3 regions of the Agrobacterium sp. GW821-FHT14E08 genome follow, and region 2 is predicted to be linked to each of the others. Evidence: riboswitches for the same ligand, from Rfam matches in the RefSeq annotation. Region 2 holds a riboswitch; each other region holds the start of a gene.
The links. A riboswitch is a leader RNA that binds a small molecule or an ion and turns the genes downstream of it on or off. The one in region 2 is predicted to bind thiamine pyrophosphate.
Positions count from the first base shown of each region.

Region 1: it holds a riboswitch for thiamine pyrophosphate, as region 2 does, so the genes downstream of both, thiC (phosphomethylpyrimidine synthase ThiC) here and AC1ROR_RS15820 (ABC transporter permease) in region 2, are expected to answer to the same signal.
Region 3: it holds a riboswitch for thiamine pyrophosphate, as region 2 does, so the genes downstream of both, thiB (thiamine ABC transporter substrate binding subunit) here and AC1ROR_RS15820 (ABC transporter permease) in region 2, are expected to answer to the same signal.

Region 1 covers NZ_JBXAPJ010000005.1:355,170-360,717, reverse strand. The annotation lists gene thiO (glycine oxidase ThiO) at 1-375, opposite strand, end outside; gene thiC (phosphomethylpyrimidine synthase ThiC) at 377-2,200, opposite strand; TPP riboswitch at 2,296-2,407, opposite strand; gene AC1ROR_RS19735 (acyl carrier protein) at 2,591-2,842, shown strand; gene AC1ROR_RS19730 (acyl-CoA dehydrogenase family protein) at 2,842-4,023, shown strand; gene AC1ROR_RS19725 (amino acid--[acyl-carrier-protein] ligase) at 4,028-4,936, shown strand; gene AC1ROR_RS19720 (DUF1839 family protein) at 4,943-5,548, shown strand, end outside.
Region 2 covers NZ_JBXAPJ010000003.1:679,400-684,947, reverse strand. The annotation lists gene AC1ROR_RS15835 (carbohydrate ABC transporter permease) at 31-942, shown strand; gene AC1ROR_RS15830 (carbohydrate ABC transporter permease) at 947-1,801, shown strand; gene AC1ROR_RS15825 (alpha-glucosidase) at 1,814-3,805, shown strand; TPP riboswitch at 3,842-3,944, shown strand; gene AC1ROR_RS15820 (ABC transporter permease) at 4,071-4,856, shown strand; gene AC1ROR_RS15815 (ABC transporter substrate-binding protein) at 4,853-5,548, shown strand, end outside.
Region 3 covers NZ_JBXAPJ010000005.1:196,193-201,740, reverse strand. The annotation lists gene AC1ROR_RS19030 (thiamine ABC transporter ATP-binding protein) at 258-968, opposite strand; gene thiP (thiamine/thiamine pyrophosphate ABC transporter permease ThiP) at 965-2,590, opposite strand; gene thiB (thiamine ABC transporter substrate binding subunit) at 2,610-3,623, opposite strand; TPP riboswitch at 3,661-3,771, opposite strand; gene AC1ROR_RS19015 (VOC family protein) at 3,817-4,209, opposite strand; gene AC1ROR_RS19010 (ABC-F family ATP-binding cassette domain-containing protein) at 4,302-5,548, opposite strand, start outside.

The DNA of each region.
Region 1 (5,548 bases), on a different contig from region 2:
AAACCGCCCTGCAAGATCAGGCTCCAGAGCAGCGATTTCCCCGTCATCCACCCAACGATATCCGCTGGTCCTGGATGCGAAACGTGAAAGCTCCGCTTTGTCACGGGCGGTTGCGACAAGCAGCGTGCCGTTCCGCACGACAAGGCCCGGAGTCGCCTCGTCCCACCAGTCAAGCGCCGCCTGACCGAGCGATAAGACCGCCTGCGCCGCATTTTCACGCTCGCACCATGGTGCCAGCATGCCGCCGGCATAAAAGGATGCGCCGCGAGAAGATTCGGCATTGCGCTCCGAAACCTCGACGGAGACACCACTCCGCGCCAGTTCGAAGGCCGCCGTTAAACCGGCGACCCCCGTTCCCTTGACAAGGACGCGCATTTTATTCGGCATTCGCGGGCGTTGCGAGCGGCATGTAAAGCTCGCCACCCTCCTTGAAGCGCGCCGCCATGGCCTCCAGCCCCTCCTTCTGCGCCTCGGCGCGGATATCGTGGGAAATCCGCATCGAGCAGAATTTCGGCCCGCACATGGAGCAGAAATGCGCGACCTTATGCGCCTCCTTCGGCAGGGTTTCGTCATGGAAGGACCGCGCCGTATCCGGGTCGAGCGAGAGGTTGAACTGGTCTTCCCAGCGGAACTCGAACCTTGCACGCGACAGTGCATCGTCCCGCACCTGCGCGGCCGGATGACCCTTGGCGAGATCGGCGGCATGGGCGGCGATCTTGTAGGTGATGACGCCGACCTTCACGTCGTTACGATCAGGCAGGCCGAGATGTTCCTTGGGCGTGACATAGCAGAGCATCGCCGTGCCGAACCAGCCGATCATCGCAGCGCCAATACCCGAAGTAATATGGTCGTAACCGGGTGCAATATCGGTGGTCAGCGGTCCGAGCGTATAGAAAGGCGCCTCGCCGCAGGTCTTCAACTGCTTGTCCATATTTTCCTTGATCTTGTGCATCGGCACATGGCCGGGGCCTTCGATCATCACCTGGCAATCCTTCGCCCAGGCGATCTGCGTCAGCTCACCCAGCGTTTCCAGTTCAGCGAACTGCGCGGCGTCATTGGCGTCGGCAATCGAGCCGGGCCGCAGGCCGTCACCCAGCGAGAAGGAGACGTCATAAGCGCGGCAGATATCGCAGATCTCCTCGAAATGCTCATAGAGGAAACTTTCCTTGTGGTGATGCAGACACCACTTGGCCATGATCGACCCGCCACGCGAAACGATGCCGGTGACGCGGTTGACGGTGAGCGGAATGTAATGCAGCCGAACGCCGGCATGGATGGTGAAGTAATCCACACCCTGCTCCGCCTGTTCGATCAGCGTATCGCGGAACACTTCCCAGTTCAGGTCTTCGGCAATGCCGTTGACCTTCTCCAGCGCCTGATAGAGCGGCACCGTGCCGATCGGCACCGGCGAATTGCGGATGATCCATTCGCGGATATTGTGGATGTTGCGGCCGGTCGAAAGATCCATGACGGTATCCGCGCCCCAGCGGATCGCCCAGACCATCTTCTCCACCTCCTCCGCCATGGAGGAAGTGACGGCGGAATTGCCGATATTGGCGTTGATCTTCACCAGAAAATTGCGGCCGATGATCATCGGCTCAAGTTCCGGGTGATTGATGTTGGCGGGAATGATGGCGCGGCCAGCCGCCACTTCCTGACGAACGAATTCCGCCGTGACGAAATCGGGGATTTGCGCACCAAAACTCTCGCCGTCGCGGATAAACTTCTCCTTAACGGCTTCGCGCCCGAGGTTTTCGCGGATAGCGATGAATTCCATTTCCGGTGTGATGATGCCCGCCCGCGCATAGGCAAGCTGGGTTACCGCCTTGCCAGCCGTCGCCCTGAGCGGCTGGTGACGGACGGAAAATTCAGGCGTCAGGCGCTCGCCTGTGGCAAAGCCGTTGTCCTCCGGCTTGACGTGCCGGCCATCATAAGCCGCAACATCGCCACGCGCCACGACCCAGCCGTGGCGAAGGCGCGGCAGGCCCTTTTCAATCAGAACGGGATGTGATGGATCGGTATAGGGACCGGAGGAATCGTAAACCGTCACCGGCGGTTCGCCCGCCGTCGGATGAACGGCGATCTCGCGCATCGGCACGCGGATATGGGGATGTAAAATGCCGGCTTTGTGGATTTTGGTAGAGGCGGCATGCGGCCCGGTTGTGACCGAAAGCGGTATAGTCTTGGCAGCGATATTCATCATGAGGCTCCAAAGTTTGACAGTGGAGACCCAGTTCGAGCCGGAATGATGGAAAATACCGAAGTGCCGACACCGGACGCCTTGACGCCAGCCGACCTTCGGTCTTTGCACCGTCCCTACGCCAGTATGAACTGGATCAGGTTCAACGGGTCACTGCGCATAACAGCAGAATCTCAGCCCCTTGGCGGGACACCCCTGGTGAATGGAAGATAGCAAAAGACACCGCCCGGGATTTGTCAAGGGCGCGGATCAACGCTTGGCAACGGTGCGGGAATGTCGCATGCTGCCGTTAGTTGTAATTAACCTAACGGTTTAGGCGAATATTATCGTTTGCAACGTAACGATAAGCACAAACCATCCTGATATGAAATTCATGGGAGATACGTCGGAATGAATGCGACTATTCGTGAAATACTGGCGAAATTCGGCCAGCTTCCCACCCCCGTCGATACGATCGCGAATGAAGCGGATCTTTATGCAGCAGGCCTTTCTTCCTTTGCATCGGTGCAATTGATGCTGGGTATTGAGGAAGCTTTCGATATCGAGTTTCCCGACAACCTGCTGAACCGCAAGTCCTTTGCCAGCATCAAGGCGATCGAGGATACCGTTAAGCTCATTCTGGACGGCAAAGAGGCTGCCTGATGAACGTTACCGTAGCGCCGCAGGATGAAACGCTGTCCGCGCGCGCGGGCCGTGTTGCGACAATTGCAGCTAAACACGCAGACGAGGTGGATGTCACCGGCCGCTTTCCCGGGGAAGCCGTTGACGCCTTGAAGCGGGAGCGCCTGCTCGGCATTCAGGTTCCTTCTTCCCTTGGCGGCGAAGGCGCCTCATTGCAGGAAATCGCCGATATCTGCGCCCGGCTTGGCCAGGCCTGTTCGGCAACGGCAATGATTTTCGCCATGCACCACATCAAGGCATCGAGCCTTGTGGAACACGGCGAGACAAGCGCATGGCATGCGGGCTTCATGAGCCGCATCGCCAGCGAACAGCTTCTGCTCGGCTCGGCAACGACCGAAGGCGGCATCGGCGGCAATCTGCGCAACTCCATCTGCGCCATCGAGGTCGAAGGCGACTTCTGCCGGCTGGAGAAGGACGCCACCGTCATTTCCTATGGCAGCAATGCCGATGCCATTCTCATTACCTCGCGTGCGCACAAGGATGCCGCGCCCGCCGATCAGGTGATGACCGTCTTTCTGAAAAACCAGTACACGCTCGAAAAAACCCATGTCTGGGACACGCTCGGCATGCGTGGCACCTGCTCGGACGGGTTCCTGTTCCGCGGCGAGGCGCCGGCGGTGCAAATCTTCCCGAAACCATTTGCGGAAATCGCCGCCCAATCCATGCTTGCAAGCTCTCACCTGCTGTGGAGCGCCGTCTGGTACGGCATTGCGTCCGATGCGGTGCTGCGCGCCCAGTCTTTCGTCAGAGCCGCGGCGCGGAAATCGCCCGGCACCGCACCTCCCGGCGCGATCCGCCTTGCCGAGGTTTCCACCAAGCTGCAGGTGGTCAAGTCCAACATCATTGCCGGCATCAAGGCTTATGAAGACACCAAGAGCGATGCCGAAAAGCTGATGTCGATGGCCTTTGCAGTCGCGATGAACAATGTGAAAATCTGCTCTTCGGAAACCATTCTGGAGATCATCGACCATGCCATGCTGGTCTGCGGTATCATGGGTTACAAAAACGGCACGCCATACAGCCTCGGCCGTCACCTTCGCGATGCGCATTCCGCCCGCCTGATGATATCCAACGACCGCATTCTCGGTAATTCCGCCAATCTCCTCCTGGTTCACAGGCAGGACACCAGCCTCTTGGGATAAGACCATGGACATGCAAACATCCTTTCTCGATCGCCTGTTCGAAGAAGGCCTGCTGATTGAAACGGGTGTAGACGGTCTTTACGGTCGCAGCGGCCAGTTCGAGGACGTCATTGCCGCATTCGAACGGCTGATCGACCGCACGGGTGGTGCCGACGGCGCTGAAGCGATCCGTTTTCCGCCGGGCATCAACCGCGCTTATTTCGAAAAAAGCGGCTATATGAAGAGCTTCCCGCAGCTTGCCGGCACGGTCCACTCCTTCTGCGGCTGCGAGCTCGACCATGTCAGCCTGCTGAAAACCATGGATGAGGGCGGCGACTGGACCAAGGACCAGAAAGCCACCGACATCGTGCTGACGCCGGCAGCCTGCTATCCGCTTTATCCGACCATTGCCAAACGCGGCGCCTTGCCTTCCGGCGGCGGTCTTTACGACATCCAGTCCTATTGCTTCCGCCATGAACCATCCAAGGACCCTGCGCGCCAGCAGCTTTTCCGCATGCGTGAATATGTGCGCATGGGCACGGAGGCCGATGTGACCGAATTCCGCCAGATCTGGATGGATCGTGGCGTGGCGATGATGGAAGCTGTCGGGCTTGATGTGACCATCGATGTGGCCAACGATCCCTTCTTCGGCCGTGCGGGCAAGATGCTGGCCAACAACCAGCGCGACCAGAACCTGAAATTCGAATTGCTGATCCCCGTTACATCCGCCACCAATCCGACTGCCTGCATGAGCTTCAATTACCATCAGGACGCCTTTGGCCAGAAATGGGACTTGAACCTCGACAATGGCGCCGTGGCTCACACCGCCTGTGTCGGTTTCGGCCTTGAGCGTATTGCGCTGGCGCTTTTTGCCCATCACGGTCTCAATGTGAAGCAATGGCCTTCGAAGGTCGTGGAAACGCTCTGGGGCTGATCATCCATGCGGCAGATTTTCCCCGGTCTCGATCCTCAAAATTATGTGCAGCATCCGCTTCATTCCTCAGAGAGAATGTGGCCGGAAACCAATTGCTACATTGATCTGTGGATCGAGGTGCTGGCCGCCAGGGGCCTGCCGCCGGAAGCCATGTTCGGTTTCACCCTGACGCAGGATTTCGAAGGCGACCAGTTCACCTTCTTCAAGGTGCCGCTGGAAGATCTCGAAGCGCTTTATGGCGTTCGTGCCACCGAGCTTGCGATCTTCGACCGGGTGGAAAACCACATCGAGGCGCAGCTGGAGCGCGGCCGCATCTGCCTGATCGAGATGGATAGCTTCTATATGCCCGATACCCACGGGGTGGGCTACCAGAAGGAGCACGGCAAGACCACCATCGCCATCAACCGGCTCGATCTGGCGAAGCGGGAACTCGACTATTTCCACAATGCCGGTTTTTTCCATTTATCGGGCGAAGACTTTGACGGCCTGTTCCAGCACCATCTGCAGGAAACCGACCCGCCATTTCTGCCCTATACGGAATTTGCAAAATTCGCGGACACCAATCCTTCACCGGTCCATATCCGCAAGACAGCCGAACGGCTGCTGAAGTTT
Region 2 (5,548 bases):
GTGGCAGACGTGACAATGCCGGAAAGAACCATGGTTAGGGTGGACGAAAAGCAGCTGCCGCGCTGGACGCGGTGGCTCGATCTCGGCGACCGGTCGCTCGCCGTGCTTCTCCTGGCGCCGGCGGCGATCCTGCTGTCGCTCATCATCGTCTATCCGGTGGCGCGGCTCGTTTATACCTCGTTTTTTAGCCTGTCGCTGACCTCTGGCCTGCCGGCGGAATTCATCGGGTTTGAAAACTACACGGCGATGTTCGATGACCCGATCTTCTGGGAAACGACCTGGAACACGGTTCTGATAACGCTGATCACCGTGCCTGGCGCCCTGTTCATGGGTCTCGGCCTCGCGCTGCTCGCCAACCTGCCCTTTTCCATGCAATGGCCGATGCGCCTGTCGCTGCTGATCCCCTGGGCGCTGCCGCTGTCTTTCGCCGGCCTGATCTTCGCATGGTTCTTCCATTACGAATATGGCGTGGTCAACGATGTGCTCAACCGGCTGGGTTTTGAGGGCATCATCTGGTTCAATTCGCCGAACTGGGCATTTGCGGCCATCTGCCTGACGATCATCTGGAAGACATCCTCCTTCATGGCGCTGATGATCCTTGCCGGCCTGCAAACCATACCGCGTTCGCTCTACGAAGCGGCGGATGTGGATGGCGCCGGCAAAATCCGGCAGTTCTTCGAAATCACCCTGCCGCTTTTGAAGCCCTCGATCGTCGTCGCGCTCATCTTCCGCACGATCACGGCGCTGCAGACCTTTGATATTCCTTACATGATGACCGGCGGCGGCCCCGGCACATCCACCACGACGCTTGCCATGTATATCCATCAGAACACCGTCTCCTTCCTCGATCTCGGTTACGGCTCGGCGCTCGCGGTCATGATGTTTGCGCTCTCCATGTGCGTTACCGCCGTTTATCTCCGCATTATCAGGACGAAGGACTGATCCCATGAGCACCGCTGCAAATTCCGGTCTGTCCTCCTTTTTTTCCGGCAAACCGCTGCGCTTCATCGCGGCCTCCATCCTTCTGATCAACGGCCTGTTTCCGGCAATCTGGATCCTCTTCACCTCGCTGAAGACCGAAGCGGAACTGACGGCGAAGCCGATCACCTGGTTTCCGCATGCGCCGACGCTGGCCAACTACATGCAGGCCTTTTCCGACCAGCCGCTGCACCTCTTCCTGTTCAACAGCTTCATGGTGGCGCTGCTTTCCACCGCGCTCACCATCCTGATTTCGGTGCTGGCGGCTTACGCGCTGGCGCGGCTGAACCTGAAGTACCGGGCGCTGATCCTCTCGCTGATCATCGCCGTCTCCACCTTCCCGCTGGTGACGCTTCTGGTGCCGCTGTTCGAAATCATGCGGGCGCTGAACCTGCTCAACAGCTGGACGGCGCTTATCCTGCCCTACACCGTGCTTTCGCTGCCGGTCTGCACCTTGATGCTGGTCTCCTTCTTCGAAAGCATCCCGCGCGATCTCGAAAACGCCGCCATGATCGATGGCTGCACCCGCATCGGCGCGCTGTTCAAGGTGGTGGTGCCGCTCTGCGCGCCGGGCGTTTTCACCGCCGGCATTCTCGCCTTCGTCAATGCCTGGGATGAATTCCTGCTGGCGCTTTCCTTCAACTCCAACCCGGCTCTCCGTACGCTCCCCGTCGGCATCCAGTTGTATCAGGGCGAGTTCGCCTTCCCCTGGCCGGTCATTTCGGCAGCGCTGGTGGTTGGCATCGTGCCGGTCGCGATCCTGATCGTTATCTTTCAGGAACGGGTCGTCTCCGGCCTCACCGCCGGCGGTCTCAAGGGCTAAACAGGTACAGTCATGCATTTCGAAAAGACCAAAGACGGCTTCACGCTCGCCATCGGCGGCCGCAGCATCCTGTCGCATTCCCTCGAAAACCCAGCCTTCTTCGCCGGTTTCGGCAAGGAGCGGATGGACATGTATCGCGGCAATTTCGACATCGAAGACTATGTCATCGAGCGGACAGCCCTGCGCCATGCCGAGTTGAATGGCGACAGCGTTACGCTGTCCTCCGGACCCGGACAAGCCCCGCGCCTTCGCCTGACGCTGGACGGCAACGCCATCCGTCTCACCGCGCTGGATGAAACCATCAACCGCCTCTGGCTGCGCGTTGTCGCGGAAACGGATGAGCACGTCTGGGGCGGCGGCGAGCAAATGTCCTATTTCGACATGCGCGGACGCCGTTTCCCGCTCTGGACCTCCGAGCCGGGGGTCGGTCGCGACAAGACCACCGAGATCACCTTCAAATCCGATGTCAACGGCAAGGCGGGCGGTGATTATTACAACACCAACTATCCGCAGCCGACCTATCTATCGTCGCGCAGATATGCGCTGCATGTGGAAACGACCGCCTATTCCGTCTTCGATTTCCGCAATGGCGATTTCCACGAAATCGAGATATGGGCGATCCCCGAAAGGATCGAGTTTTTCACCGGCGACGCTTTTACCGACATCGTTTCCGCCCTCTCCCTTCGCTTCGGGCGTCAGCCGGAGCTGCCGGATTGGATCTATAATGGCGCGATCATCGGATTAAAGGACGGCGTCAACTCATTTGCCCGGCTGGAGAAAATTCGCGCAGCCGGAACGAAGGTTTCCGGCCTGTGGTGCGAAGACTGGGTCGGCCTTCGCCAGACATCCTTCGGCGCACGCCTGTTCTGGGACTGGCAGGCCAATGAAACGCGCTATCCGCATCTGCGCCAGAAGATCGCCGAGCTTGCAGATCAAGGCATCCGCTTGCTGGGTTACGTGAACCCCTATCTCTGCGTCGACGGCCCGCTCTTTCCGGTTGCCGAAGAAGCCGGCTATTTCGCCACCGGTGCGGATGGCAAGACGGCGCTGGTGGATTTCGGCGAATTCGACTGCGGCGTGGTCGATTTCACCAACCCGGCCGCAGCCGACTGGTTTGCCGAGGAGATCATCGGCAGAAACATGCTCGATTTCGGCCTTTCCGGCTGGATGGCGGATTTCGGCGAATATCTGCCGATCGACATCAACCTCTCCAACGGCATCGATGCCAAGCTGATGCACAATGCCTGGCCCACCCTCTGGGCGGAAGTCAATGCGAAGGGTGTCGAAAGCCGGGGCAAGACGGGCGAAGCACTGTTCTTCATGCGGGCGGGCTTTACCGGCGTACAGGCCCATTGCCCACTGATCTGGGGCGGTGACCAGTCGGTCGATTTTTCCCGTCATGATGGCCTCGTCACCGTCATCTGCGGTGCACTCTCCTCCGGCCTCATGGGCAATGCCTATCACCATTCCGATATTGGCGGTTACACCAGCCTGTTCGGCAATGTGAGAACCGCGGAACTCATCATGCGCTGGGCGGAGATGGCGGCTTTTACCCCGGTCATGCGCACGCATGAGGGCAACCGCCCGCGCGATAACCTCCAGATCGATCAGGATGAGGCGGTTCTTGCCCATTTCGCCCGCATGACGAGGATTTATACAGCACTTGCTCCCTATCTGAAATCGCTCTCCGCCGAGGCGGCCAGGACCGGCCTGCCGGTGCAGCGGCCTCTCTTCCTGCATTTTGAGGATGACCGGCAGACCTACGCCATTCAGGACAGCTATCTCTATGGAGCAGACCTGCTCGTTGCCCCGGTCTGGAAAGCAGACGAAACGCAACGCACGCTGCACCTTCCGGGCGATGTGGAATGGGTTCACCTGTGGAGCGGCGCCGTTCATTCTGGCGGGCGCGAGATCACCGTGGAAGCACCGCTTGGCCAGCCGGCCGTCTTCTATCGCGCCGATAGCAGCCATCGTCAGCTATTTGAACAGCTTCGCACCATCTGAGCCGTTGACAGCCAGCTAAAAAAGCGACAGTTTCCGACCCATTCCGAGGGGAGCACCGAACGGTGCTGAGATGGCGATGAGCCGGACCCTTGAACCTGATCCGGGTCATGCCGGCGTAGGAACGGAAACTGTCGCACCCTTCAGGCGCTGCCATTTCTCTTCTCCGCTTTGCCTGATCTCCGAGATTGTCACATCTGGAGACGAATGATGATGCTGAAACCTTCCGCCCTTCGCACACGGTGCGTCTGCGTCTGAGGTCCGGCTCATGCGTGCCACCCATGCGCTGAACGGTGTCGGCCTTCTGCTGGTTTTCTGGCAGGCGGGAACGTGGCTGTTTTCGCCGCCCCGCTATATCCTGCCATCGCCCGCCGATGTTGCCGGCGCTTTCTGGCGCCAGCCGGGCTTCCTGTTCGGGCAGGCACTGGTAACGCTTGGTGAAATGGCGCTCGGGCTTGCGGCGGGCATCGCCGCCGGCATTCTCGTCGCTTTCACGATTGCCGCCATCCCGCGCCTCGGCCGCCTTGTCTGGCCGATGGTGCTGGTGTTGCAGGCCTTTCCGGTCTTCGTGCTGGCCCCCATCCTCGTCCTCTGGTTCGGTTTCGGCATGGCCTCGAAAGTGGTCATGACGGCGATCATCATCTTCTTCCCCGTTGCCTCCTCTTTCACGGATGGCCTCAACCGCACCGATCGCGCCATCCTCGACGCCGCCTCGCTGACTGAAGCGAGCCACTGGCAGATCCTCACGAGGTTGCGCGTGCCGCTGGCGCTGCCATCGCTCATTTCCGGCCTGAGGGTGGCGGCGCCGCTCGCCCCGCTTGGCGCCGTCATCGGCGAATGGGTGGGCGCATCGGCCGGGCTCGGGTTTGTGATGATCCAGTCCAATGCCCGCATGCAGACCGACACCATGTTCGCCGCGATGGTCATTCTCGCCATCATGGCGGTGCTGCTGCGGCTCATCGTCGACCGGGCGACCGCCAATCTGGCCCCCTGGGCCAAGGAAACAGAACACACCATTCCTTTCAGATCTTTACGGAGACTTTCGGCACCATGAAACGAACTCTTCTTTCCCTCGTCGTCGCGGCAGCAAGCGTGCTTTCACCGATGCAATCGCATGCGGCAGACAAGCTGACCGTGTTGCTCGAATGGTTCGTGAACCCCGATCATGCGCCGATGGTGATCGCCAAGGAACGCGGCCTGTTTGCCGATGCGGGGCTCGAGGTGGAACTGGTTCCGCCCGCAGACCCCTCCGCCGTGCCGCGTCTCGTCTCGGCGAAACAGGCCGATATCGGCGTGCACTACCAGCCGAACCTCTATCTCGATCACGATGCCGGTCTGCCGCTTGTGCGTTTCGGCACGCTGGTCGAAACCCCGCTCAACACTGTCACCGTTCTGGCCGATGGCCCGATCAAGAGCCTAAAGGACCTGAAGGGCAAGAAGGTCGGCTTTTCCGTTTCCGGCTTCGAGGATGCCATGCTGAAACGCATGCTGGAAAAGGACGGCCTGACGAAGGATGATGTCGAACTCATCAACGTCAATTTCTCGCTCTCGCCGTCGCTGATCGCCGGTAAGGTCGATGCAACGCTCGGCGGCTTCCGCAATTTCGAGCTGACGCAGATGAAGCTCGAGGGACATGACGGCCGCTCCTTCTTCCCGGAGGAACACGGCGTGCCGGCCTATGACGAGCTGATCTTCGTCACGCACCGCGATCTCGCAAAGGACAGCCGCCTGCCGCGTTTCCTCTCC
Region 3 (5,548 bases), on a different contig from region 2:
TCATGCTATTTCTCATTCTCTATGCCTGCCCCTAACGTTCCTGATCATCCGTTAATTGCAGACCAGAATAACAGATTCGCCCCAACGAGCCATGAATGCCGAAACGGTAAAAACGATCCATCAAGTCCGGAATATTCCTGAAGAACGCAATAATTCTCGTCTTTTCTCGGGCAACAACTTGAAACTGGCAAGTGCAAATTAGCGCCATTGAAGTCATCTAAAGCGATTGCCAGCGGCACGCGTCGAAAATAAGGCGATCAGCCGTTCAGAAAACTGTCCACCGCCTTCACATTTTGTGTGGCGAAGAAATCTGCGGTCGAGCCCGCATAAACAACACGGCCGCGATCAAGAAAAACCACCCGCTGCGCCAGCTTTTTTATGTCTTCGGGGTGATGGGTGACAATAATCACCGTGTTTTTTGTTTCGCCGTGCAAGTCGAGAAGCAGGGATGCCATGCCCGCCCGCAACCCCGGATCGAGCGCCGCGAAAGGTTCGTCGAGCAGCATGACAGGTTTTTTCCTGACCAGTGCCCGCGCCAAAGCGGCTCTTTGTCTTTCCCCACCGGAAAGCGTGCCCGGCAGGCGTTTGCCAAAACCCGCAAGACCCACGCGTGTAAGCGCCACATCGATCCCCTGGCGGTCTTCCGCCCGCAGCTTCAGCCCGGGGCTGACACCGAGCGCAATATTGGTGAAAATATCGAGATGGGCAAAAAGATTATTGTCCTGGAAAATCGATGAGACCGGTCTTTCGGAAGGATCGCGCGCCTTCATATCCTCTCCGCCGATCAAGATGCGACCGGAATCGGGATCCTCAAAACCGGCGATGAGATTAAGGAGCGTCGACTTGCCCGAACCGGATGCGCCGACAACGGCGGTCACCTGACCTTGCGGGAATACGCAATCGAGATCGAAATCCTGCGTTCCGAGCCGCAGCCTCACCTTATCCAGCTCCACTGCAAAATCCGTCATATGCTCGCCCTTGCCGATTGCGATTGCCGTGAAACACCCCCTGCGGCAAGCAGCAGGCAGACAATACCAAGGATGAACGCATATCCGGCGGCATCATTGGTGCGGTAACTGCCCATATTGCTGTAAACCAGCCATGGCAGGGTGACGAAGTTTTCCGATCCGAACAGGGCAACCGCCCCGAGATCACCAAGCGACAGGGCCATGGCGAAGGAAAACGCCATGAGCAGTGGCCGCCACAAAACCGGCAGATCGGCAAACCGCAGCCGCGCCAGACCCTGAAGCCCGAGACTGGCGGAGAGCCGGCCTGTGCGCAAAAAGTGACTGTTGAAGGCAGGTTCCAGCACCCGCATGGCCAGCGGCAGAGCCATCAGCATGTTGATGAGCGCCACCAGAACGGGAGCATAAAAGCTGACATCTCCAAAGGGCCGCAACAGCAGGAACCACCCGCTTCCCAGAACAACGGGCGGCACCAGCAGCACAAGCGAAGACCCTGCCCCAAGCGTGGTGGACAGAAATCGTAGCGGTCGGGCCGTATGTCGTCCGGAACCCACGGCCTGGCGTGCGCTGATGATCGCGAAGCTGCAAAGCACGACAAGGGCTGCGGAAAGCATGGCGATCGCAAGACTGGTCGCGGCCGCGCGCAGAAAGATCGGCGCGAACAGAAGGCGCAGCAGATCCGCACTCAGACCTGAGACTGTTATGGCGACAAGCGGCACACCAATCAGCAGAACAGCAAGAACGATTGCCATCCCATCCCAAAGACGGGCGCCAATACCCTTGCCGTCAAAACGGCGAAGGGGGCGGCCAAGCGAGGCAATTTCCGCTTCGGGTGCCGGCAAAAAAGCCAGAAGGCCGAGCAGGATCGCTGTGAGGACGATCTGCAGAACCGAAAGCGCGATCGCCCGCTGCGGATCGAAATCGAACCGCAGCGCCTGATAGATCGCCACTTCCAGCGTCGTTGCCGCCGGCCCGCCGCCAAGCAGAAGCACGAGCGTGAAGCTGGTGGCGCACAACATGAAAACGAGCCCCGCAATGCCGGGAACAAGCCGCGAGACCGCCGGCCATTCGATGAAGCGGAACACCGAAACCGGCCCCATGCCGAGGCTCGCCGCCATCCGCCAATATTCGCCCGGAATACGCTCCAGCCCGGCCAGCATCAGCCGCACCGCCAGCGGCAGATTGAAGAACACGTGGGCAATGAGGATGCCGGAAAGGCCATAAATATTGAAAGGCTCATCCGCGCCGGCAAAAACGAGAGCCTTGTTCAAAACACCCTGCCTTCCCCAGATGGCAATGATGCCGAAAGCGCCGACAATCACCGGCAGCCCCATCGGCACCGCCATCAGCCGGATGATCCAGATACGCCCTCGAAAGTCCTGCCGACGGGAGAGCGCCAGCGCCACCGGCAGGCCGAGAACAATGGAGAGAAGAGTGGAAAGCGTTGCCTGATAAAGCGTGAAACGCAGGATGCGCAGCGTATAGGCATCCATGATACCGGCAGCGGAAGCCCCGGCATCGAAAAACAGAAGGGCCGCGATGGCGAGCGCCATGAACAGGAAAACGGCGGCAAACGCCGCCGTTCCGAAAATGATCGACCACCTGTAGTAGCAACGCAGCATCATGCGCGGGCGTGCCTCTTCCTTAATTCATGCTCATGGCGGCAAGCCATTCGTCGATCCAGGCCTTGCGGTTTTTTGCCACCTCTTCCGGGTCCATCAGGAAAGTCTTCTGCGGCACGACGAGCTTTGAAAAAGCCTCGGGCAAAGGCTTGGACGTTGCCGCAACCGGCATCATCCAGTTGTTTTCCGGAATCGCATCCTGAAAACCTGATGTCAGCGTGAAAGCGAGGAACTGTTTCGCCAGTTCCTTATGCGGCGCGTTTTTGAGAAGGCCGGAAACCTCGATCTGGATGTAATGCCCTTCGGAGAAAGCGGCCGCCTGGTATCGGTCGGTCTTTTCCGAGACCATATGATAGGCGGGCGACGTGGTATAGGAAAGCACCATCGGTACCTCACCCTTGGTGAAGAGACCGTAGGATTCCGACCAGCCCGGCGTGACGGTAAGAATACGCTTCCGGAGCTTCGCCCAGGCTTCCGGAGCCTTGTCGCCATAAACCGACTTTACCCAGAGCAGCAGGCCAAGCCCCGGCGTGGAAGTGCGCGGATCCTGAATGGCGATCTTCTGCGAGGGATCGCCTTCCACCAGCTCCTTCAAACTCGTCGGCGGGCTTTTCACCGTCTGCGTGTCATAGATAACGGCGAAATGACCGTAGTCATAAGGAACGAAAACATCGTCCGTGTAGCCGCCCGGCACCTTGACCGCCGATGCATCGATACCGCTGACATCGAAGAGACCGGTCTGTTTCGCTTCCGCAACAAGATTGGTGTCGAGACCAACGACGACGTCCGCCTTGGACCCCGCCCCTTCAAGCTTCAGACGATTGAGCAGCGCCACGCCATCCGCCACACCGACGAAGTTGACCGTGCAGTTGCAAACCTTCTCGAAGGCCTCCTTCACCTTGGGACCGGGACCCCATTCGGAAACGAAGCTCTCATAGGTATAGACGGTCAGTTCCTGCCTATCCTGCGCGACGGCAAGACCGGGCAGAAACAGCGACGCGGCAACAAGGGAATTCAGGAAAAGACGACGGCGCACGGGTATCTCCTCAAAACAAAAAGGGAAATAGCCGCTTGCCTTGAAGCCGTCTAATCCCTCCGCCGGTATGAACCGGATCAGGTTCTTCGGGTTGGCAAGCCTCTCAGCCTTTTGCACGCAAGTACAAAAGACACCCCGTTAGATCATGATGATGATGTAGTCCCGCTGTCGCTGATTGGCAAGATGGCCGCGATCAGCCCTGCGCCGTCATATGGACCAGTTCCCAGACGTGACCGTCGCGATCCTGAAAGCTGCCAGCATACATGAAGCCATGGTCCTGAACGGGTTTCCAGCCGCTTCCGCCGGAAGCAAGCGCCGTTTCGATCATCCGGTCGATTTCTTCGCGGCTTCCCGCCGTAAGACAGGTCAGCACCTCTGTGCTGCGCGTCGCATCGGCTATATCGCCATTGATGAAATCGCGGAAACGCTCTTCCTGAAGCAGCATCACGAAGATGTTCTCCTCAACGATCATGCAGAGCGTGCGGTCATCCGAATATTCCGGATTAAAGCTGAAACCCAGAGCCGTAAAAAAGCTTCTCGATGTCTCGATATTCTTGACCGGCAGATTAACGAAGATCATGCGCATTTTCTGAACTCCTCCGAACCGGGACAGGAAACGGCAATTCCGCCTTCCTGTCAAAGGCGGATGAGATATCAATCAAGAAATCGCAACCGCCGTCAGCCTTCGATTTCCTCACGCAGCATCTCCAGCTCCAGCCATTCCTCTTCCATGGCTTCAAGCTTTTCGCGCAGCTTTGTCATTTCCTGCGCCAGCGTGTTGAAGGCGGCCGGGTCCTTGGCAAAGAGATTGGGATCAGCCATGCGCTGCTCGCGTTTTGCGATTTCGCCCTGCGCCTTTTCCATCTCCTTGGGAAGGTTTTCGAGCGCGAATTTCTGCTTGAAGGAAAGCTTGGCCTTGGCCTTTGAAGGGTCCTGCGATGCGGAGGCGGAAGGTGCGGCCTTCGCCTTTTCCTGCTTCTCCGCCTTGCGTTTTTCTTCCGCCGCACCCTTGCGCTGCGCCATCATGTCCGAGTAGCCGCCAGCATATTCGATCCAGCGTCCGTCCGGCTGATCCGGATTGGCGGGCGCGATGGTGGAAGTGACGGTACGGTCGAGAAAATCGCGGTCGTGGCTGACAAGGATGACGGTGCCCGAAAAGCCCGCGACGACTTCCTGCAACAGATCGAGCGTTTCGATATCGAGATCGTTGGTCGGCTCGTCCAGGATCAGGAGGTTGGTCGGCCTTGCCAGAATACGAGCCAGAATAAGACGGGCGCGCTCGCCGCCGGAAAGATTGCGGATCGGCGTACGGGCCTGTTCCGGCTGGAACAGGAAGTCCTTCATATAGCCCGTCACATGTTTCAGTTCACCATTGACCAGCAGATTATCACCGCGTCCATCGGTGAGGTAATGCGCGAGCGTATCGTTTGGATTGAGATCCTCACGCTTCTGGTCAAGCGTCGCAATCTCCAGATTGGTGCCGAGCTTCACCGTGCCGCTATCGGGCTCAAGCTGACCGGTCAGCATCTTCAGAAGTGTCGTCTTGCCAGCGCCGTTCGGACCGACAAGACCGATGCAATCACCGCGATGGACGCGTAGTGAAAACGGCGCGATGATCACGCGCTCGCCGTAAGACTTGGTGATGGCTTCGGCCTCAATGACCAGCTTGCCGGATTCCCGCACGTCCGCGGCCGTCGCCTGCACCGCGCCCTGCGGTCCCTTGTGGCCGCGATATTCCGCGCGCATGGCCTGAAGCTCACCCACGCGGCGCATATTGCGCTTGCGCCTTGCGGTCACACCATAACGCATCCAGTGTTCTTCACGCTCGATGGCCTTGCCGAGCTTGTGCTGTTCCAGTTCTTCCTCTTCCAGCACCTTATCGCGCCATTCCTCGAAATGGGCAAAACCGCGGTTGAGACGACGGG